Regions from separate parts of the Klebsiella sp. Sb-30 genome, predicted to be linked through region 2. Evidence: predicted binding sites of a transcription regulator. Region 2 holds the regulator's gene; each other region holds the start of a gene.
What was found. The regulator ArgR, encoded in region 2, controls arginine synthesis, uptake and breakdown. The targets are predictions, from matches to a motif close to ANTGAATAAAAATACANT.

Region 1 (6,960 bases), 660 kb from region 2:
GGGATCGAAGATAACGTGATGGAGTTCCACGTTGGCAAAACCGTTAATGCCTGTAAATACACCTATTCCGGCTATAAGATCCTGACCTATGCTTCCGGCAAGAAAGGCGTGCGTTACCTGTTCGAATGTCAGCAGGCGGAATCAAAAGCGCCGAAATTTGTTCAGTTCAGCGATCATATTATCGCACCGCGTAAATCACAGCATTTCCATATCTTCATGGGCAATGACTCGCAGGAGGCCCTACTGAAAGAGATGGATAACTGGCCGACGTATTATCCTTATGCTCTGCATAAAGAGCAGATTGTCGACGAAATGCTGCACCATTAATAAAAATCCCCGGCCGCGTGATGCGGACCGGGGAAAGCGTAACCGGATCGGGCGCGATCCGGTTTTTTCCCGGTAAATATCGTCTTACCGGGAACGGCTGATAAATTAGCCCGTGTTGCGCATACCTGCGGCAACGCCCGCGATGGTGACCATCAGCGCTTGTTCGACGCGCGGATCCGGCTCTTTACCTTCTTCTTCCGCCAGACGCGAACGGTGCAGCAGTTCTGCCTGCAGGACGTTCAGCGGGTCGGTATAGATGTTACGCAGCTGGATAGATTCGGCGATCCACGGCAGGTCGGCCATCAGGTGGGAGTCGTTTGCAATATCGAGCACCACTTTGATCCCGTTGGACAGCAGCTCACGCAGCTCCGCGCCCAGTTTCCATAGCTCCGGTTTCACCAGACGCTGATCGTAGTATTCCGCCAGCCACAGGTCAGCCTTCGAGAACACCATTTCCAGCATGCCCAGACGGGTAGAGAAGAACGGCCAGTCGCGACACATGGTTTCCAGCTCGCTCTGCTTGCCATCTTCTACCACTTTTTGCAGCGCGGTACCTGCGCCCAGCCAGGCCGGCAACATCAGGCGGTTCTGGGTCCAGGCGAAAATCCATGGAATAGCGCGCAGGGACTCGACGCCACCGGTGGCGCGACGTTTTGCCGGACGCGAGCCGAGCGGCAGTTTGCCCAGTTCCTGCTCCGGCGTTGCGGAGCGGAAATAAGGGACAAAGTCTTTATTTTCACGCACGTAGCCACGATACATGTCACAAGAGATGTCCGACAGCTCGGCCATGATGTGACGCCATTCCGGTTTGGGTTCCGGCGGCGGCAGCAGGTTGGCCTCCAGGACTGCGCTGGTGTACAGCGACAGACTGCTGATGGTGACTTCCGGCAGACCGTATTTAAAGCGGATCATCTCGCCCTGTTCCGTCACGCGCAGGCCGCCTTTCAGGCTTCCCGGAGGCTGAGAAAGCAGCGCCGCGTGCGCCGGGGCGCCGCCGCGACCGATAGAGCCGCCGCGTCCGTGGAACAGCGTCAGTTCAATACCGGCTTTTTCGCAGGTTTTGATCAACGCATCCTGCGCCTGGTATTGCGCCCAGGACGCGGCCATCACGCCGGCATCTTTCGCCGAATCGGAGTAGCCGATCATGACCATCTGTTTGCCCTGAATAAAGCCGCGATACCAGTCGATGTTCAGCAGCTGGGTCATTACGTCATTGGCGTTGTTCAGATCGTCCAGGGTTTCAAACAGCGGTGCAACCGGCAGAGCAAAGCCGATACCGGACTCTTTCAGCAGCAGGTGAACCGCCAGCACATCGGATGGCGTCTTCGCCATGGAGATCACGTAAGCGGCGATGGATCCGTGCGGCGCTTCGGCGATCACCCGGCAGGTATCGAGCACTTCGCGGGTTTCATTGCTTGGCTCCCACTGACGTGGCAGCAGCGGGCGTTTGGAGTTCAGTTCGCGGATCAGGAAGGCCTGTTTGTCGGCTTCTGACCAGCTTTCGTAATCACCGATGCCGAGATAGCGGGTCATCTCCCCCAGCGCTTCGGTATGGCGGGTGCTTTCCTGACGAATATCGATACGCACGAGCGGTACGCCGAACGATTTCACGCGGCGCAGGGTATCGAGCAGTTCGCCGTTGGCGATAATGCCCATGCCGCAGGACTGTAGCGACTTATAGCAGGCATAAAGCGGTTCCCACAGCTGTTCGTTCTGGGTAATCAGGCCGACAGGTTTCGGCAGCTTCTGTCCTTTCAGGCGAGCTTCCAGCCAGGCCTGGGTTTCCATCAGCTGGGTACGCAGTTTTTTCATCAGATAACGATACGGTTCCTGCGCGCCTTCCGCACCGGCCAGCTCCCGCAGTTCGTCGGTACATTCGACCATCGACAGTTCGGAAATCAGCAGCTGAATATCTTTCAGGAACAGGTCGGTGGCTTTCCAGCGGCTCAGCAGCAGCACCTGACGGGTGATATCGGCGGTCACATTAGGGTTACCGTCGCGGTCACCACCCATCCAGGAGGTGAAGCGCACCGGTACAAAGTCAACCGGCAGCTGATAGTTGAGGTTCTCTTCCAGCTGTTCATTCAGCTCGCGCAGGTAGTTTGGTACCCCTTCCCACAGGCTGTTTTCAACAACGGCAAAACCCCATTTCGCTTCATCAACCGGGGTCGGGCGGTACTTACGGATTTCATCCGTATGCCATGACTGGGCGATCAGCTGGCGCAGACGGCGCATCAGCTGATGGTGTTCGTAATCCGCGATATCTTTATTATCAAGCTGCTTCAGGCAGTTGTTCACTTCCACCATTTTGTGGATCAGCGTACGGCGGGTGATCTCGGTGGGGTGAGCGGTTAACACCAGCTCCAGAGACAGGGACTCCACCGCTTTTTTAATGGTGTCTTCGTTGAGATGAGGTTGGTCTTTGAGTTTTCTCAGGGTGCGGGCAATCACTTCCGGATTGCTGGCCGCTTCGCCGTTTGGCGAAATACTGTGGTACTGCTCCGCCGTATTCGCCAGGTTCAGGAACTGGCTGAAGGCGCGAGCGACCGGCAGCAGCTCGTCGTTGGACAAGTTTTGCAGCGTGGTGAGCAATTCCTGGCGATTGGCTTCATTGCCGGCGCGAGAAGACTTGGACAATTTACGGATAGTTTCGACACGATCAAGAATGTTCTCTCCCAGTGCATCCTTGATGGTATCGCCTAGCACCTTACCGAGCATACTGACATTACTACGCAAAGCGGAATATTGTTCGTTCATGTTACCCCAGACACCCCATCTCATTTTATTTTGTTATACCCGGCACTCTGCAACGTTGAGCGGCGGATAAGCAGCCGTCTTTTATAAAGCCACGTAAAAACCCCCACGTCAATTGTTGCGAAATCGCTTCAGCAAACGAATAAATGGCGGCAATTTGCGAAATTTAACTCAGACGTCGCTTGATAAGCGTTGCTTATGGAAATGTGACCAGAATCACCGTCCCGCCCCAGGAAAAGGGGCGGGATCCGCTGGCTTTTAGTGCCAGCAGAAATGGTGGACAACCTGCGTAATCAGCTCACGGGTCGGCTTGATAAAGCGGGTTTCCAGATATTCATCCGGCTGGTGGGCCTGATTAATAGAGCCTGGACCTAAAACCAGCGTCGGGCAGAGCGTCTGAATAAACGGCGCTTCGGTGCAGTAGTTCACGACTTCAGTTTGTGCGCCGAGTAGCTTTTCAACGACCTGGACCAGCCGGTGGTCCGGCGGGCATTCGTAACCCGGAATCGGCGGATGCAGCTCGGAGACGGTCAGGCGACCCGGCCAGCGTTCGCTAACCGGTGCCAGCGCTTCATCCAGCAGTCCGTTGAGATCGTTGAGCGTCATGCCCGGAAGCGGGCGAATATCCATATGCAGCTCGCAGCAGGCGCAGATTCGGTTTGACGCGTCGCCGCCATGGATAGCCCCGAGGTTGAGCGTCGGATAGGGTACGGTGAAGGCATCGTAGTGATAGCGCTCTTTCAGCGAGTCGCGCAGCTGCATGATGCGACCAATGGCATCGTGCATCAGCTCAATGGCGTTGACGCCGCGCGCCGGATCGCTGGAGTGGCCGGACTGCCCCTGGATACGGATGGCGTTGGACATATGGCCTTTGTGCGCGCGTACCGGCTGCAGAGAGGTTGGTTCGCCGATGATGGCGCAATCCGGGCGTAGCAGGGTCGTTTCGGCAAAGTAACGGGCGCCGGCCATGCTGGTCTCTTCATCGGCGGTAGCCAGGATGTAGAGCGGCTTTTTCAGCTTACTGACATCGACATCGCGCAGTGCATCAAGAATAAAGGCAAAAAAGCCTTTCATGTCGGCGGTGCCGAGGCCGTACAGCTTGTTTTCGTGCTCGGTGAGGGTGAAAGGATCGCGGGTCCAGCGGCCGTCATCAAAGGGAACGGTATCCGTATGGCCGGCGAGAAGCAGGCCGCCAGCGCCGTGGCCGGTACTGGCCAGCATATTGAATTTGTTGCGCGTATCTGGCACCGGCTGCACTTCGACATTGAAGCCGATTTCGCGGAACCAGCCGGCGAGTAAATTGATTAAAGTCTCATTACTTTGATCCAGCGCCTCTTCGGTTGCGCTGATGGAAGGTGTGGCGATCAATGCGCGGTAAATCTCGATAAAGGGTGGTAAATTGTTTTTCATTGTTGACACACCTCGGGTCATGATAGTATCAATATTCATGCAGTATTAGTGAATAAAAATACATTATCGTTGAGCGTAAGAAAACCCATAAAATGTAGGGAAAGTGCTTACGGCTTAACAGGGTGAGGAAGAGAAATGCTTCCTGGACAAATATGACGTAAGAAGGTGAAGAGCCCCGATGTTGAAGACGCTGATTGTGGGTGCCAGCGGTTATGCCGGCGCAGAGCTAGTGACCTATGTAAATCGCCATCCTCATATGACCATAACCGCTTTGACGGTCTCCGCGCAAAGCAATGATGCAGGGAAATCAATTTCCGATTTGCATCCGCAGCTGAAAGGCATTGTGGATTTACCGCTGCAGCCGATGTCAGATATCAGCGAATTTAGCGCCGGGGTGGATGTCGTCTTCCTCGCTACCGCCCATGAAGTGAGCCACGAGCTGGCGCCGCAGTTCCTTGCCGCAGGCTGCGTGGTGTTCGACTTATCCGGCGCCTTCCGCGTAAATGACGGTGCGTTCTACGAAAAATATTACGGCTTTACTCATCAGCATCCGGCCCTGCTTGAGCAGGCGGTATATGGCCTGGCAGAGTGGAGCGTCGACAAACTGAAAGAGGCGAATCTGGTCGCCGTACCGGGCTGCTATCCAACGGCGGCTCAGCTGTCGCTGAAGCCGTTGATCGATGCGGACCTGCTGGATCTTACCCAGTGGCCGGTGATCAACGCCACCAGCGGCGTCAGCGGTGCGGGACGTAAAGCGGCCATCGGCAATAGCTTCTGTGAAGTCAGTCTGCAGCCGTATGGCGTGTTCAACCATCGTCACCACCCGGAAATCTCGACCCATCTTGGCGCAGAGGTGATTTTTACGCCTCATCTCGGCAACTTTAAACGTGGGATTCTGGAAACCATTACCTGCCGCCTGAAGCCGGGCGTCAGCAAAGAGCAGGTTGCCGGTGTGTTCCAGCAGGCGTATGCCGATAAGCCATTGGTACGTTTATACGATAAAGGCGTGCCCGCATTGAAAAACGTCGTAGGTCTGCCATTCTGTGATATCGGTTTTGCGGTTCAGGACCAGCATATCATCGTGGTGGCGGCGGAAGATAACCTGCTGAAAGGCGCGGCAGCACAGGCAGTACAGTGCGCGAATATTCGTTTCGGCTTCGCTGAAACGCAGTCTCTTATTTAAGGTGTGATGATGAACCCATTAATTATCAAACTCGGCGGCGTTTTACTCGACAGCGAAGAAGCGCTGGAGCGTCTGTTTACCGCGCTGGTCAATTATCGTGAAACGCATCATCGCCCGCTGGTTATTGTTCACGGCGGCGGCTGTGTGGTGGATGAGCTGATGAAGCAGCTCAACCTGCCGGTGAACAAGAAAAACGGTCTGCGGGTGACGCCTGCGGATCAGATCGACATTATTACCGGTGCGCTGGCGGGAACCGCGAATAAGACGCTGCTGGCATGGGCGAAGAAACACCATATTATGTCCGTTGGCCTTTTCCTTGGCGATGGTGATAGCGTGAAGGTCACTCAGCTTGATGAAGATCTGGGCCACGTTGGCCTGGCGCAGCCGGGATCGCCGGCGCTGATTAACACCCTGCTGGCCGGCGGCTACCTGCCGGTAGTCAGTTCGATCGGCGTGACCGATGAAGGAGAGCTGATGAACGTGAATGCTGACCAGGCGGCCACTGCGCTGGCGGCGACCCTCGGCGCGGATCTGATTCTGCTTTCCGATGTCAGCGGTATTCTCGATGGTAAAGGCCAGCGCATCGCGGAGATGACCGCGGCGAAGGCGGAGCAGCTGATCGAACAAGGCATTATCACTGACGGCATGATCGTCAAGGTGAATGCCGCGCTGGATGCGGCGCGCGCGCTGGGACGCCCGGTGGATATCGCCTCCTGGCGTCACGCGGAACAGCTGCCGGCATTATTTAATGGCACGCCTATCGGCACGCGTATTCTGGCTTAATATTTCATGCCCGGCGGCGTATTGCTGGCCGGGCCTACAAGACTGTAGGTCGGGTTAGCGAAGCGTCACCCGGCAGAACTAAACGAATTTAAGGAAAATGGTTATGGCACTTTGGGGCGGGCGTTTTACTCAGGCAGCAGATCAGCGGTTCAAGCAGTTCAACGACTCTTTGCGCTTCGACTATCGCCTGGCGGAGCAGGATATCGTTGGCTCTGTTGCCTGGTCTAAAGCGCTGGTGACGGTGGGCGTTCTGAGTGCCGCTGAGCAGCAGCAGCTGGAAGAGGCGCTCAGCGTGCTGCTGGAAGAGGTGCGGGCGAATCCGCAGCAAATTCTTGCAAGCGATGCGGAAGATATCCACAGCTGGGTGGAAGGTAAACTGATCGACAAAGTGGGCCAGCTGGGTAAAAAATTGCATACCGGGCGGAGCCGTAACGATCAGGTCGCAACCGACCTGAAGCTGTGGTGTAAAGATACCGTTGCGGAGCTACTCTCTGCGAACCGCC
Region 2 (6,960 bases):
GTGCGCGCCCCGCGATCGGGCAGATCGCGAATCACGCTGTACGGCAACGTCCGCTCCGGCTGGAGGGCCAGGATCAGCACCGGCACGCTAAACTGCTGCACCAGCGGCAGCACGGTGGAGCTCAGGGCATAGGTGCTGATGGCTATCACAATAACGTCCGGGGAAAACTGCCTGAGACGCAGGGCCAGCGCATCGCTTTTCTCCAGCGAATCCACCAGCCCACCGTTCAGCACCGTGAGCGATGGCGCAGAGAGCTGCTCTTCAATCTCCTGCAGGTAGCCCAGCAGGCGCTGTTCGAGGCCGCTGAACTGCGGCCAGTAGGTATTGAGCCCGATACCAAATAGCGCGGTATTAAGCGTGGCGGGTATATTCATAGGTTGTCTCCTGATGAGGATAAATCGTCTGAGAAAGGAAAATGTCCACGTCCCAGACCCCGCGCCTGAAGCGCTCGTCGACAATGGCTGGGAGACTGGTTAAAGCTTTTCTGAAAGATGACCGAGAAATAGTTGCTGTCGCTAAAACCGCTTACCTCCGCCACTTCTGCAATGGAGAGGTCGCTGGTGCCGAGCAGCGTGATGGCGCGGCACAGGCGGCGCTGCATCTGGTAGCGGCTGATGGTCATACCGGTTATCTGTTTGAAAGCGTCGCGTACCGAACGCGGAGAAAGCTGGTGCTGCGCGCAGAGGGATTCCAGCTCAAATCTCTCATTCAGCCGCGAGCCGAGGCTGGCGATGACCAGATCGATATCCTGACGGGCGTGAGAGGCCAGCTTGTCCGGCGCGTAGCGGTGGCGCATCAGCAGAAGCACCAGTTCGAGAAATATCGACTCGCTCAGGCGTAAAGAAACGGGGTCCCGCCTGCCGCACTCGCCGGCCAGGCGCTCGACGTGCTGGCGGATCACTGCCAGCGACTCCCGGGTTAATCGCCAGCTACGGCTTTGCTGGTGGGTTTCCGTGCCGGGCAGCAGATTGTGCCAGTCGGTGCCCAGGCGCAGGCGGTCGCGGCAAAACAGGATGTTGCCCAGCTCGAGGTTATCGACCGACTGGTAGTAATGGCTATCCTGCTGGGTCACATACAGCACGTCACCGTAGGTAATGCGGTACGGCAGCCCGTTCCAGATGTGTAATCCGTTGCCGCGCCAGACAATAACGATTTCGTCAAAATCATGGCGATGCAGGGGGAAGATATCCTGCGGGCAGCGGTGCTCCACCGCCACCGGATGGGCGGCACTCGTGAAGTAATCACTGCGCTTAAGCATTAAGGAGGTCATTTTTTTCCCGGTGATGGCGGCAAGGTGAAATCAATATAAGCCAGTCAAAACCAGCCCCGCCTTAAGAGCCGGGTGGAAATTCGGTCGTAGCGTGACCAAAAAATCAAGAATCAGGAAGGGATTGCCGAAGTTGCAGAGGCGATCACATTTTGATAACAATCAACAGCGCGGGAAGCGGCAGGGGCGTTAAAAACAGCGAGCGGGCAAGGCTGCCCGCTCGTTTATATCATTGGCAAATCAGAACAATTACTTGTTAACAAAATCTTCGCCCAGGGCGATATCTTTCTTCAGCGTATCGAGCATGCCTTCCAGCGCCTGTTGCTCAAATGCGCTCAGCTTACCGAACGACTGACGCTCTTCGATGCCGTTTTTGCCCAGCAGTAACGGTTGCGAGAAGAAACGCGCGTACTGGCCATCACCTTCAACATAAGCGCATTCGACCACGCCTTTCTCGCCCTGCATCGCACGCACTAAGGAAAGACCAAAGCGGGCGGCCGCCTGCCCCATAGAAAGCGTGGCAGAACCGCCACCGGCTTTCGCTTCAACAACTTCGGTGCCGGCGTTCTGGATGCGTTTTGTCAGATCGGCAACTTCTTGCTCGCTGAAGCTCACGCCAGCAATCTGTGACAATAGCGGCAGGATGGTCACGCCGGAGTGGCCGCCAATAACCGGCACTTCAACGTCGGATGCGGATTTACCTTTCAGCTCAGCCACAAAGGTATTTGAACGGATGATGTCCAGCGTGGTCACGCCAAACAGTTTGTTCTTATCGTAAACGCCGGCTTTTTTCAGCACCTCTGCCGCGATGGCCACCGTGGTGTTCACCGGGTTAGTAATGATACCGATGCAGGCCTGCGGGCAGGTTTTCGCTATCTGCTGTACCAGGTTCTTCACGATACCAGCGTTAACGTTAAATAAATCGGAGCGATCCATGCCTGGTTTACGGGCTACACCGGCGGAAATCAGCACCACATCAGCCCCAACAAGCGCCGGAGTTGCGTCTTCACCGGAGAAACCTTTGATTTTTACATCGGTAGGAATATGGCTAAGATCAACCGCCACGCCCGGCGTGACCGGAGCAATATCGTACAACGAGAGTTCTGAACCTGAAGGCAGTTGGGTCTTAAGTAGTAGGGCAAGCGCCTGGCCGATTCCACCAGCGGCGCCGAGGACTGCAACTTTCATCCTAAACTCCTTATTATGGTTAATATAGTCTTTCGTTACTCCGTCGCCTGGACCTTAATTCACAAGATGAACAATTACAATAAGTATGGTTGAAGAATGCGTTCTGGTGCGCAGCGATGCATCCGCTTCGCATTTTCATCCCTGAGACTGACCATCCAGCAAAACGTAGTACCGGATCGACTATTGGTTACAATACACCCAGCTCACTCGGCAAAACAACATCATTCTCATAACATTTAGTTTACTTTTACAGCGATTTACGCGCTGTGATGAAGGCATGTTCCTTAGCAGGGTTATTTGCTAAAATATGCCCCCTTCATAACATTATTTACTTTATCCCCCTGCGGATTATTTGCATAAAAATTCATTACTATGCATAATGATGTTGTTTTTACCACCATAATTTGGGTGACTTATGCGAAGTTCGGCAAAACAAGAAGAACTGGTTAAAGCGTTTAAACTGCTGCTTAAAGAAGAAAAGTTCAGCTCTCAAGGTGAAATCGTCCAGGCGCTGCAGGAAGAAGGTTTCGATAATATCAACCAATCGAAAGTCTCCCGCATGTTGACAAAATTTGGCGCGGTTCGTACCCGTAACGCCAAAATGGAGATGGTCTATTGCCTGCCTGCCGAACTTGGCGTTCCTACGACCTCCAGCCCGCTGAAAAACCTCGTGTTGGATATCGACTATAACGATGCGGTCGTGGTTATCCATACCAGCCCGGGCGCTGCGCAGCTGATTGCTCGCCTGCTGGACTCTCTCGGGAAGGCGGAAGGGATTCTCGGCAGCATTGCCGGCGATGACACTATCTTTACGACCCCGGCCAGAGGCTTCACCGTCAAAGATCTGTACGACGCCATTCTCGTCCTGTTTGAACAGGAACTCTGAGAGCCTCCCCTCTGGTTCCCACCAGAGGGTCTTTTCAAAAATATTGCATTTCTTTAACATTTAGTGTGGTTTTCGGCCTCTATACATACTTTTACCGAATGAACGGGCCAGAAGCGCACAAAATATCAAAATACCCTATCTATATGATTTTAATCGCTATATCAGACTTCTATGGCGAGTAAATGACATTTCTAATTCTTATACGTTATAAAAACGACAATTCTTTGTAATTATTTACTCATACAACCATTAGCGTGGTATTAATATTTTTGGTGATTAGTGTATACTTGATTTTGTGATGAGGGTCACGAAACGAAGAGCCCTCAATAATAAGATTCGACGAGGTGAACATCATGAAAATCAAAACAACTGTAGCTGCACTAAGCATCCTGTCTGTTCTGTCCTTTGGCGCTTTCGCCGCTGACTCTATCAACAGCGATCAGGCGCAAGGCCGTCAGTCAATCGGTACCATTTCCGTCGGCGCGGTGAGTTCTTCCCCGATGGATATGCATGAGATGCTGAACAAAAAAGCTCAGGAAGAAGGTGCGTCTTCTTATCGCATCATCGAAGCCCGTACCGGTGACCACTGGCACGCTACGGCAGAGCTTTATAAATAAGACGTAATGATTGTCGGTTACGAACTAAATACGAATAATTCACAGCGGCCCAGGCCCATATAAAGCCTCCCGCCGCTGCAACAAATGGTTGGAGTAAAGATTATGAAACGTTCAATGATCATCGCATCCCTGGGCCTGGCTTCCGTTCTCTCCTTCGGCGCTAGCGCCGCCGTACATCAGGTCAACGCGGAACAAGCTCAAAACCTGCAGTCGATGGGCACCATCTCTGTTTCTCAGGTAGGCAGCGCCCCGATGGATATGCGCCATGAACTGGCGGCTAAAGCCGAAAAAGAAGGCGCAAGCAGCTACCGTATTATTGAAGCCCGTACCGGCGATAGCTGGCACGCTACAGCTGAGTTGTACAAATAAACCCTCGTCGTCTTATCCGACGACTTGCCCCCGCTTGTCGGGGGCTTTTTTATGCCTGCCTGGCGTTAAACCGTAGCTCCCCTTCCAGCTCTTCTTCCGCTTCATCAAACAGCAATATCAAGGCGCCAAAGCGCCGACGCTGCTTATCGCTTAAGTGAATAAACTCAATCTCCAGCGGCAGCGGCAGCAGACCGCTGGTGACGGCTTCCCACAATGAGTCCAGATTGTTCACCTGCTCGCGGTTGAGCGAGAAGCTCCGCGAAAATTCACGATAGAAATCCTGCTGATCGGCTATATCATCAAAATCAAATGTATAGATAGTCATCGCCCACACCCTGTCAACATCGCGCTATTGCCACCTGCCAATACTGCCTATGCCTCCACGCGCCGGGTTTTCTCTCCCAGCTTCCCTGAACGAAACGCGAATATCCCCGACGATTAAGTATAGTGATAAAAAAACCGACGCTTCAGCGTCGGTTCAGGTAGTTAGCTATTGGTCAATACATGCTGGTACTTACGCAACATATCCACCAGCCGTCGGACCGGTTCCGTCACCTGCGGTGACGCCTCCCAGACCTGCAGTTTTTCCTGATAAACGTCCAGCTCTTCTAACAAACGAGCAAAATAGCGACGTCGTTTATCATCGCTGCCTGCGGAAATCACATGGTCCGCAGTGCGGCGCAGCTGGCGGTGAAATGCCGACAGATCGTCGTTCACCGGCACAGGCGCATCCCGCAGACGCTGATGGGCAATAATCAGGGTCAGCGCCAGGCGGAAACGGGCGATATCGCCGGGGAACTTATTCAGCAAGAGGAACAGCTGCTGATAAAGCGCCGGCAAATGGTTCTCTTTACGGCGAGAGGTATTGGTCGTCAGGGATGACACCGCGGCCGAAACAAACTGATTCAGCAGCACACGTCCGGTACGCGCTTGTGAATTATCCCGCACCAGCAGAATCACCATCAGCGCCAGAAAACAGCCGACGATCTGGCCCAGCGCGCTATCAAGAAACTGGCTGAACTGAAACTGCATAGGGTTATCCAGTACCAGAATGTTGATGGTACTCGCCAGCGCCCCCAGCGAACCCAGTCGCCGTTTTTGTACCTCAATACCAATAAAGAACGCCATCGCCGCCAGGCTGATACACAGCAGCAGCATACTCTGCTGCGTAGCGGGCATAATCACCAGGAAGAACAGCGCCCCCAGCGGTAAGGCCGCCAGCGTACCGTAGAGAAAATCTATTGCCACCATTCGTGGGTTGGGCAGGCGCATGGCGAGCGACGTCACCACCGCAATCATCACCATCGCCCCGCTACCGGACGTCCAGCCGGTCCACAGCCAGAACAGCGTCCCAAGAATGCAGGAAATGGAGGTGCGCCAGAAGTTGACCATCGCATGATGACGCTCGGCGGACCCTGCCTTTATCACCACCTCACCCTGCAGCACTTCATCTTCAACCCGGCTGATCCTGGTATTGCCGACCACGCCGCGCTTCAACAGCAGATAGCGTGTCGCGGCGCCAACCCAGCTGTAAATAGTGACCGGCGTATTGTGCTCCCCCTTCCAGGTCAGAAAACGGCGCATTCTTTTCAGCTGTCGATGGACGTCCTGTACGGTTTCAACCGGCTCGGCAAACAGCTCGCGGTAATCATTGGTCACGATTTCCGGGCGCGAATTCTGGATCAGGTACGTTTCGCAGGCCTGAGTAATCAGCGTTAAAGAAAGAGTATTAATGGCCTTCAGGCGCTGATTGACCCTGGCCCAGCGCGAGGACTCCATAATCAGGTTGCTGCGCATTCCTTCCAGCGCACTGGTCCGACGCACCAGCGAACCCCATGCTTTATCAACCACTTCGCTGTCGCCATGCGCCACACAAAGTTGCATCAGGCGGTACTGTTCGATCAGCAGGTTATCCAGCTCAAGATCGATCTCTTTCTTAATCGAGCGCGGGGAAAATAACAGGTCCGCCATAATGGCGCTGACAATCCCCACCACAATCTCGCTGCAACGCTCAACGGCAAACTGCGGCGCCAGCATCGGATCGGTATGAATGGTGATAATAATGATCAGCGCGGTATAGCCTGCCAGCCCCCAGGCATAGGAGTTTTCGACGCGAACCAGCGAGGAGATCCAGGTGCAGAAACCCGCCCACAGACAGCACACCAGCATCATCAGCAGCGGCGCGCGAATCATCAGAATGATTATCGCCAGCGCGGCAATACAGCCGATAAACGTCCCGACAATACGCAGCATCCCGCGATAGCGGATCGCGCCAGAATAAGGTTCTCCGCCGGCGGCAAACGCGGGACCCGCGGTGACAATGGCCGCCGTGAGTACCGCCCAGCGCGGCGTTTCCAGTTGAAAATGGAAGCCGACAAAGAGTGCCAGCACCACCGCACACGCTAATTTAATCGCGAAGCGCAGGTGCCGGGGAGAAATGGTGAAGATCCCCATGGCGATTAACCAAACTCACGCAGGCGCATCGCCAGTTTCTGGAAGAAGTTCACCTGGGTTGTATCGCGGTCTTCTTTACCGGTAATCACCACCGTCGCGGTTGTCCCCGCTGGCCACAGATTGCCCTGCTGCTTGTCGAGTCGAATGCGGACCGGCACACGCTGCGCCAGACGAACCCA
Region 3 (6,960 bases), 480 kb from region 2:
TCCCTGCAACATGATTGCCTGCGTCATGAGGCCTCCTCGTTCGCGTTTTCTCGCATTATTCTCCCATCCTGCTCTGTTTTATGCTGCTACTGCCCCGCTGCCAGAAGGCCATGCGGATCTCTTTTCAGGCCATCCCTGTCCATAGATACCGCGCGGCCATAAACATCACCAGCGCCAGCGTCGAGGCGACCCACATCAGACGCAGGGCACGGGGAATATCCTCGACCGAAATATCGCGTACGGCGTCGCCAATCCAGGGTTTGTCCACCCGCTGGCCAAAATAGTCATTCGGGCCGCCGAGTCGGACGCCTAACGCGCCGGCGACGCTGGCTTCCGACCACGCGCAGTTGGGGCTGCTGTGTTGATAGCGATCGCGCCAGCCAATACGCAGGGCGCCCGCGCCATCATAGCGACATAACCACGCCGCGAGGCTGAACAGCAGCCAGCTCAAACGCGCGGGAATACAGTTCGCAACATCGTCAAGGCGGGCGCTGACCATACCAATAGCGCGATATTTTTCATGTTTATACCCCACCATGGAGTCGAGGGTGTTGACCGCTTTATAGGCCATCGCCAGCGGCGCGCCGCCCAGCAGCAGGAAAAACAGCGGCGCAATAATGCCATCGACAGTGTTTTCTGCAACCGTCTCCACCACCGCGCGATTTATCTGTTCAGGCTGGAGCTGTGAGGTCTCGCGCCCGACAATCCATGAGAGCTTTTCCCGGCTTAGCGCCACATCGCCCGCGCGCAGCGGGCGTTCGACTTCCCGGGCGGAATCCGCAAGGCAGCGGCCGGCCAGGACCGTAAAGATCATCCACACTTCAACGCCCCAGCCTAGCCAGGGATGGAGACTTGCCGCCAGTTTCAGTACGCTCCAGGAGAGGAGCCAGGTCAGACCGACCACCGTCAGCCACATCAGCGCGCCGCCGATGCGCAGCGCGCGGTCGCGATGGCAATAGCGGCGCACGATACGTTGAGTCAAGGTGATGAGATTGCCGATCCAGCGCACCGGATGCGGCCAGCGCGGCGGGTCGCCGATGATAAAATCGAGCATCCAGGCCACGCACCAGGCAAGTAACGTCATCGCCCGGGCCTCGTTGCCGCCCGCCAGCGGGCGGCAATGGATGAATGGAGTCGTACCGCCATACCCTGTTCCTGTTCAGAGTGGTCGGGGTGTAAAGGTGCGCCTGACGCCGTCTTGCGACGGCACGCATCTGAGCAACCCACTTCCCACCGAAGTTGTTGGTAATGACCGACAGGCAGGTTTTCTGGCTTAGCGTCATCCTCGCCCGCCCTTCCCGGATTCGCGGCCGGTGGTATTTACGGGGTTGTCAGCATCACAGCAGCGGGGGCTGCGGAGGCGTTTCACCCCCTTCCCTTGCACCTGTTGGTTACCCTGCTGCTGCATCCGGACTCTCGTCAGACCGGGTGTCTGAAGCAACAGGCGGGCTATTATGCCATACGGATGAGCCGGTCGCTTGCAGTCAGAGGGGGGCGGAAAGGATGGCGCTGAGCGCCGTAAGCAGCCGTTGATTCTCCTCAGGGCTGCGAATCGCCACGCGGTAATAACCGTTTCCCAGTCCCGGATAGTTAGCGCAGCTGCGAATCAAGATATGCTGCTGCAGCAACGCCTGCTGCAGATCGGGCTCCGGGAGATGGCAACGTAAAAAAAGATAGTTCGCCCGCCCCGGATACACGGTCAGGCCAGGAAGCTGACGGAGAGCCTGATAAAATCGACTTCCCTCCTGCGCCAGCCATCGCCAGGTGGCCTGCTGATAGGCGCTATCCTTGAGCGCTATTTCCCCTGCCAGAGCGGCAAACGCGTTGATCGACCACGGCATTTGTTTTTCGCGCAGGCGGGCTACCGCCCGTTCATCGCTGTTAACCAGATAGCCCAGACGCAGGCCGGGAATGGCGTAGAATTTGGTGAGTGAGCGGAGCACCCAGATATGCGGATTATGCTGTAGAAAGGGGATAAATCCCGGCTGGTCAGGAATGAAATCAATAAACGCTTCATCAAGAATAAGCGCGATGCCGGCGTCCCGGCAGCGGGCGGCAATCGCGTCAAGCAGCGGGCGTGCCGGCAGCAGGCCGGTCGGATTATTGGGCGTACAGAGGAACAAACAGTCCAGCTCTGGCGTCAGCACATCGAGAATCGCGTCGGTCAACTGCCAGCCATCCTCTTCACGCAGCGCGAACTCGAGGAGAGTGCAATCGACCGTCTGCAGCGCGCGGCGATATTCTGCAAAACCAGGTTTCACCACCATCGCCGTGCGCGGCTTCAGCCCGTGAACGAGCGTAAAAATGGATTCGGTTTCGCCATTGCCTGCCAGGACCCACGATGCGGGAATACGGTGGTGCTCCGCCAGCGCAAGGTGCAGCTGCTGGTATTCAACGTCAGGGTAGCGCTCCGCCAGGGCAAGATTATCGATAAGCGCCCGTCTGACGCTCTCGGGCATGCCAAGAGGATTAATATTGGCGCTGAAATCCCGCAGCTGCTGCGCCTCAATGCCCAGCAGCGCAGCGGCTTCTCGGGTATTACCGCCGTGCACGCTCTTCAGTAGCGCCATCTCCCGCTCCCGTATTATCCGCGCCTTGCCAGCGTGGCGCCATCGGCGAAGTAGGCTTTAATCCCCGCCAGTATCGACTCAGCCACCTGCTGCTGGAAAGTCGCCGTTTTCAGCTTACGCTCTTCTTCTACGTTACTGATAAACGCCGTCTCCACCAGGATCGACGGAATATCCGGCGCTTTCAGCACCGCGAAGCCCGCCTGTTCGACCTGGTTTTTATGCAAATTATTGATTTTTCCCATTTTTTGCAGCACCGCCTTACCAAACTTCAGGCTATCGGCGATGGTCAGCGACTGCACCATATCGAACATCGTATGGTCGACATAGCGATCGCCGCTCTTGCTGACCCCCCCGATCAGGTCAGAGGCGTTCTGGGTCTGCGCGAGGAATTTCGCGGCGGTACTGGTGGCCCCTTTGGTCGACAGGGCAAATACCGATGAGCCTCGCGGCTGTCGGCTGGTAAAGGCATCGGCGTGAATCGAAACGAACAGATCGGCGCGCTGCTTTTGTGCTTTGGCCACGCGAACCTTCAGCGGAATGAAGACATCTTCATTGCGGGTCATGTAGGCGCGCATGTTGCCCTCTTTTTCGATCAGCGCCCGTAGCCGACGGGCAATCTGCAGCACCACATCTTTCTCACGGGTATGGTATTTGCCGATCGCGCCGGTGTCTTCGCCGCCGTGGCCCGGGTCAAGCATGATCACAATAGGTCGGTCGCGCCCGGCTTTACCCGGCTTCGGCCCGCTTTCTGCCGGCGGGACCTGACGGTCGAGATCGCCTTTGTTGTAATCTTCCAGTAACGCCAGCAGCGGATCCTGAACATCGGTGGCGGTCGCAGGATAGAGATCCATCACCAGACGTTCTTTAAAGCCGGCCACCGGTGCCAGGGCAAAGAGCTGCGGCTTGATGTTCTGTTTGAGTTCAAAGACCATGCGCACGGTTTGCGGATCAAACTGGCCGACGCGCGCGGACTTAATATAAGGGTCATCATCGCGAATACTCGCCCCCATGCCTTTTAGCACGGAGTTAAGATTGACGCCTTCCAGATCCACCACCAGCCGTTCCGGATTGCTCAACGCAAACTGCCGATATTTCAGCACATGACTGGATTCTACCGTAACGCGCGTATAGGTTGACGACGGCCAGACGCGTACGGCGACGACCTGCGCGGCGGCCGCTAAACCCAGCGGGCTGACGCTCATTAACCACATTGCGCCCGCCCCCTGTAAAAAACGACGGCGGCTTAATCCTGACTTGTATCCCGGCATGCCACTCCCAAGCAATAAAACGTATTCGTACTCAAAACAGACAGATTGACCGGAAACTTTAACGAAAGCTGCATAACCTGTCATCAATAAAAGGGTAAACAATCTTAGGCAGTACGCATTTGATCACAGATTTTTATCAGTTTCGTCGCAAATTTAGACTTGCGTTTAACGCCAAAACAGAATAAAAATACACTAATTACGAATAATCATGCATTGAGGGTTGGGTCATGGTGAAGGAGCGTCGCACTGAACTGGTAGAAGGATTCCGCCATTCTGTCCCCTATATTAACGCTCATCGGGGAAAAACGTTTGTCATCATGCTCGGCGGCGAAGCAATCGAGCATGAGAATTTCTCCAGTATTGTCAATGACATTGGCCTTTTGCATAGCCTGGGCATCCGCCTGGTGGTGGTCTATGGCGCACGCCCGCAGATTGATGCCAATCTGGCAGAGCATCACCACGAACCGGTCTACCATAAACAGACCCGCGTCACCGACGCCAAAACCCTCGAACTGGTGAAACAGGCTGCGGGCATGCTGCAGCTGGAAATTACCGCGCGTCTGTCAATGAGCCTGAATAATACCCCGCTGCAGGGCGCCCATATCAACGTGGTGAGCGGAAACTTTATTATCGCTCAGCCGCTGGGCGTCGACGACGGCGTGGATTATTGCCATAGCGGGCGCATCCGCCGTATTGATGAAGAGGCGATCCATCGCCAGCTGGATAACGGCGCTATCGTGCTGATGGGCCCGGTTGCCGTTTCCGTCACCGGCGAAAGCTTCAATCTGACCTCGGAAGAAATTGCCACCCAGCTGGCCGTTAAGCTGAAGGCGGAAAAGATGATCGGTTTCTGCTCGTCGCAGGGGGTTTACAACCAGGATGGAGTGATTGTTTCCGAACTGTTCCCCAACGAAGCTCAGGCGCGTGTGGAAGAGCTGGAGGCGGAAGAGGATTACAACTCCGGCACGGTGCGTTTTCTGCGCGGTGCGGTTAAGGCCTGCCGCAGCGGCGTGCGGCGTTGTCACCTGATCAGCTATCAGGAAGACGGGGCGCTGCTGCAGGAGCTGTTCTCACGCGACGGTATCGGCACCCAGATCGTCATGGAAAGCGCCGAGCAGATTCGCCGCGCCACCATTAACGATATCGGCGGTATTCTTGAGCTGATTAGCCCGCTGGAGCAACAGGGCATTCTGGTGCGCCGCTCCCGCGAACAGCTGGAGATGGAAATCGATAAATTCACGATTATTCAGCGCGATAACACCACGATTGCCTGCGCTGCGCTCTATCCGTTCCCGGAAGAGAAAATCGGCGAAATGGCCTGCGTCGCGGTGCATCCGGACTATCGCAGCTCATCGCGCGGGGAAGTGCTGCTGAACCGCATTGCCACCCAGGCGAAGCAGATGGGATTGAGCAAATTGTTTGTCCTTACTACCCGCAGTATTCACTGGTTCCAGGAGCGCGGCTTTACGCCGGTCGATATCGATCTGCTGCCGGAAAGTAAGAAAGAGATGTACAACTACCAGCGTCGCTCCAAAGTCATGATGGCCGATCTCGGCTGATGTCACCGCCGCGGATCGCGGCGTAAACGCCTTATCCGGGCGACCTCTCCTCCGCCCCCCGGAGCCAGCTCATCTCACATTTTCCCCGGCTAAGCGCTGCGCCAGCCGGGGAAACCGCTGGCGGTTGAGCCGGCGATCCCCGGCTAGCGGCTGAAGGTTAAAGTTACACGCCGCTGGCAAAAATGTCCGCCAGCCCGCTGCGCCGCTCGGTACGGGCGACGATAGACTGGGTTAGCACCTGTTCATCGGCATAAATCGAGAGCCGCTGTTTTGCCCGCGTGATCGCGGTATAGACCAGCTCGCGGGTGACCAGCGGTACGATTTTGGCGGGCAGAATCAACGCCGCATGGTCAAACTCCGACCCCTGCGATTTATGCACCGTCATCGCCCAGGCGGTGTCGTGCTCCGGCAAACGACTTGGCTGCACCGATTTAATGCTGCCATCCGGCATCGGGAACCAGACCCGCAGCCCCTCCCCTCGTTCCAGCGCAATACCGATATCGCCATTAAACAGCCCCAGCGCGCTGTCGTTGCGGGAAATCATCACCGGACGCCCTTCATACCAGCGTGAATGCCTCGGCAGCGTTATCGCCCGCCGACGGTTAAGCATCTGCTCCAGCTGTTCATTCACCCCGCTGACGCCGTAAGGGCCGTCGCGCAGGGCGCACAGTAGCTGAAATTCACCAAAGGCGGCGATCAGTGCCTCCGGCTCGGCCCGCTCGCGAAGCAGCTGCAAATAGCGACCGTATCCTTCCTGCGACTGCTTTAGCATGACTTCATACTCTTCAGTCGTACTCAGCGGATGCAGCACAATATCCTCGAAGGCCTGGCGTAACGTCGCTCTGACGCCGTGACGATCGCCGTTGTTCACGGCGCGAGCCAGGCTACCGATGCCGGAATGGCTGCCAAAACGATAGCTTTTTTGCAGCAGGCACAGGCTGTCGCGCAGCGCGCCGGCGACATCACTTTCTCCCGCCGGCACCGGGTGGCCGGTCAGCCTCTCCAGCTGCGCCGCACGTCCGGCGGTATAGCCGGCATTGACCCAGGCACAAATATCCCCGAGCACCGCTCCGGCCTCCACCGACGCCAGCTGATCGCGGTCGCCGAGGAAAATAACCCGCCCGTGCTCCGGCAGGGCATCAATCAGCCGCGCCATCATCGGCAGGTCAATCATTGAAGCTTCATCCACCACCAGCACATCGAGGTGCAGCGGATTACCGGCGTGGTAGCGCATCCGTTGGCTACCGGGCTGAGCGCCCAGCAGACGATGCAACGTGCTGGCTTCGGTAGGTAACAGCGCCTTCTGCTCATCGGTTAGCGGCAGGCGACGCAGCGCCTCCCCCAACGATTCCGTCAATCGTGCCGCCGCTTTCCCGGTCGGCGCCGCCAGTCGGATACGGCAGCGCGGTTGCCGGGTTGTCTGAATCAACGCCGCCAGCAGTCTGGCGACGGTGGTGGTTTTTCCGGTGCCGGGACCGCCGGAAATCACCGAAATACGGCGGGTCAACGCCACTGCGGCGGCAACTTTTTGCCAGTCGATCTCATCGCTGGCGGGGAACAGCG

Region 1: a site for ArgR is predicted at 4,539-4,556, ahead of argC (N-acetyl-gamma-glutamyl-phosphate reductase). Genes of this name have one in related genera too.
Region 3: a site for ArgR is predicted at 4,015-4,032, ahead of argA (amino-acid N-acetyltransferase). Genes of this name have one in related genera too.

Annotation. Positions count from the first base shown of each region.
Region 1 is NZ_CM172749.1:5,235,786-5,242,745, reverse strand. Features, by position in the region: gene zinT (metal-binding protein ZinT) at 1-327, shown strand, start outside; gene ppc (phosphoenolpyruvate carboxylase) at 433-3,084, opposite strand; gene argE (acetylornithine deacetylase) at 3,340-4,491, opposite strand; gene argC (N-acetyl-gamma-glutamyl-phosphate reductase) at 4,670-5,674, shown strand; gene argB (acetylglutamate kinase) at 5,681-6,457, shown strand; gene argH (argininosuccinate lyase) at 6,561-6,960, shown strand, end outside.
Region 2 is NZ_CM172749.1:512,547-519,506, reverse strand. Features, by position in the region: gene AC236I_RS02485 (L-fucose/L-arabinose isomerase family protein) at 1-374, opposite strand, end outside; gene AC236I_RS02480 (helix-turn-helix domain-containing protein) at 371-1,270, opposite strand; gene mdh (malate dehydrogenase) at 1,517-2,455, opposite strand; gene argR (transcriptional regulator ArgR) at 2,871-3,341, shown strand; gene yhcN (peroxide/acid stress response protein YhcN) at 3,695-3,958, shown strand; gene yhcN-B (DUF1471 family stress response protein YhcN-B) at 4,061-4,327, shown strand; gene AC236I_RS02455 (barstar family protein) at 4,377-4,652, opposite strand; gene aaeB (p-hydroxybenzoic acid efflux pump subunit AaeB) at 4,814-6,781, opposite strand; gene aaeA (p-hydroxybenzoic acid efflux pump subunit AaeA) at 6,787-6,960, opposite strand, start outside.
Region 3 is NZ_CM172749.1:988,182-995,141, reverse strand. Features, by position in the region: gene AC236I_RS04780 (cobyric acid synthase) at 1-27, opposite strand, end outside; gene cbiB (adenosylcobinamide-phosphate synthase CbiB) at 125-1,084, opposite strand; cobalamin riboswitch at 1,242-1,403, opposite strand; gene cobD (threonine-phosphate decarboxylase CobD) at 1,485-2,570, opposite strand; gene amiC (N-acetylmuramoyl-L-alanine amidase AmiC) at 2,585-3,838, opposite strand; gene argA (amino-acid N-acetyltransferase) at 4,066-5,397, shown strand; gene recD (exodeoxyribonuclease V subunit alpha) at 5,561-6,960, opposite strand, start outside.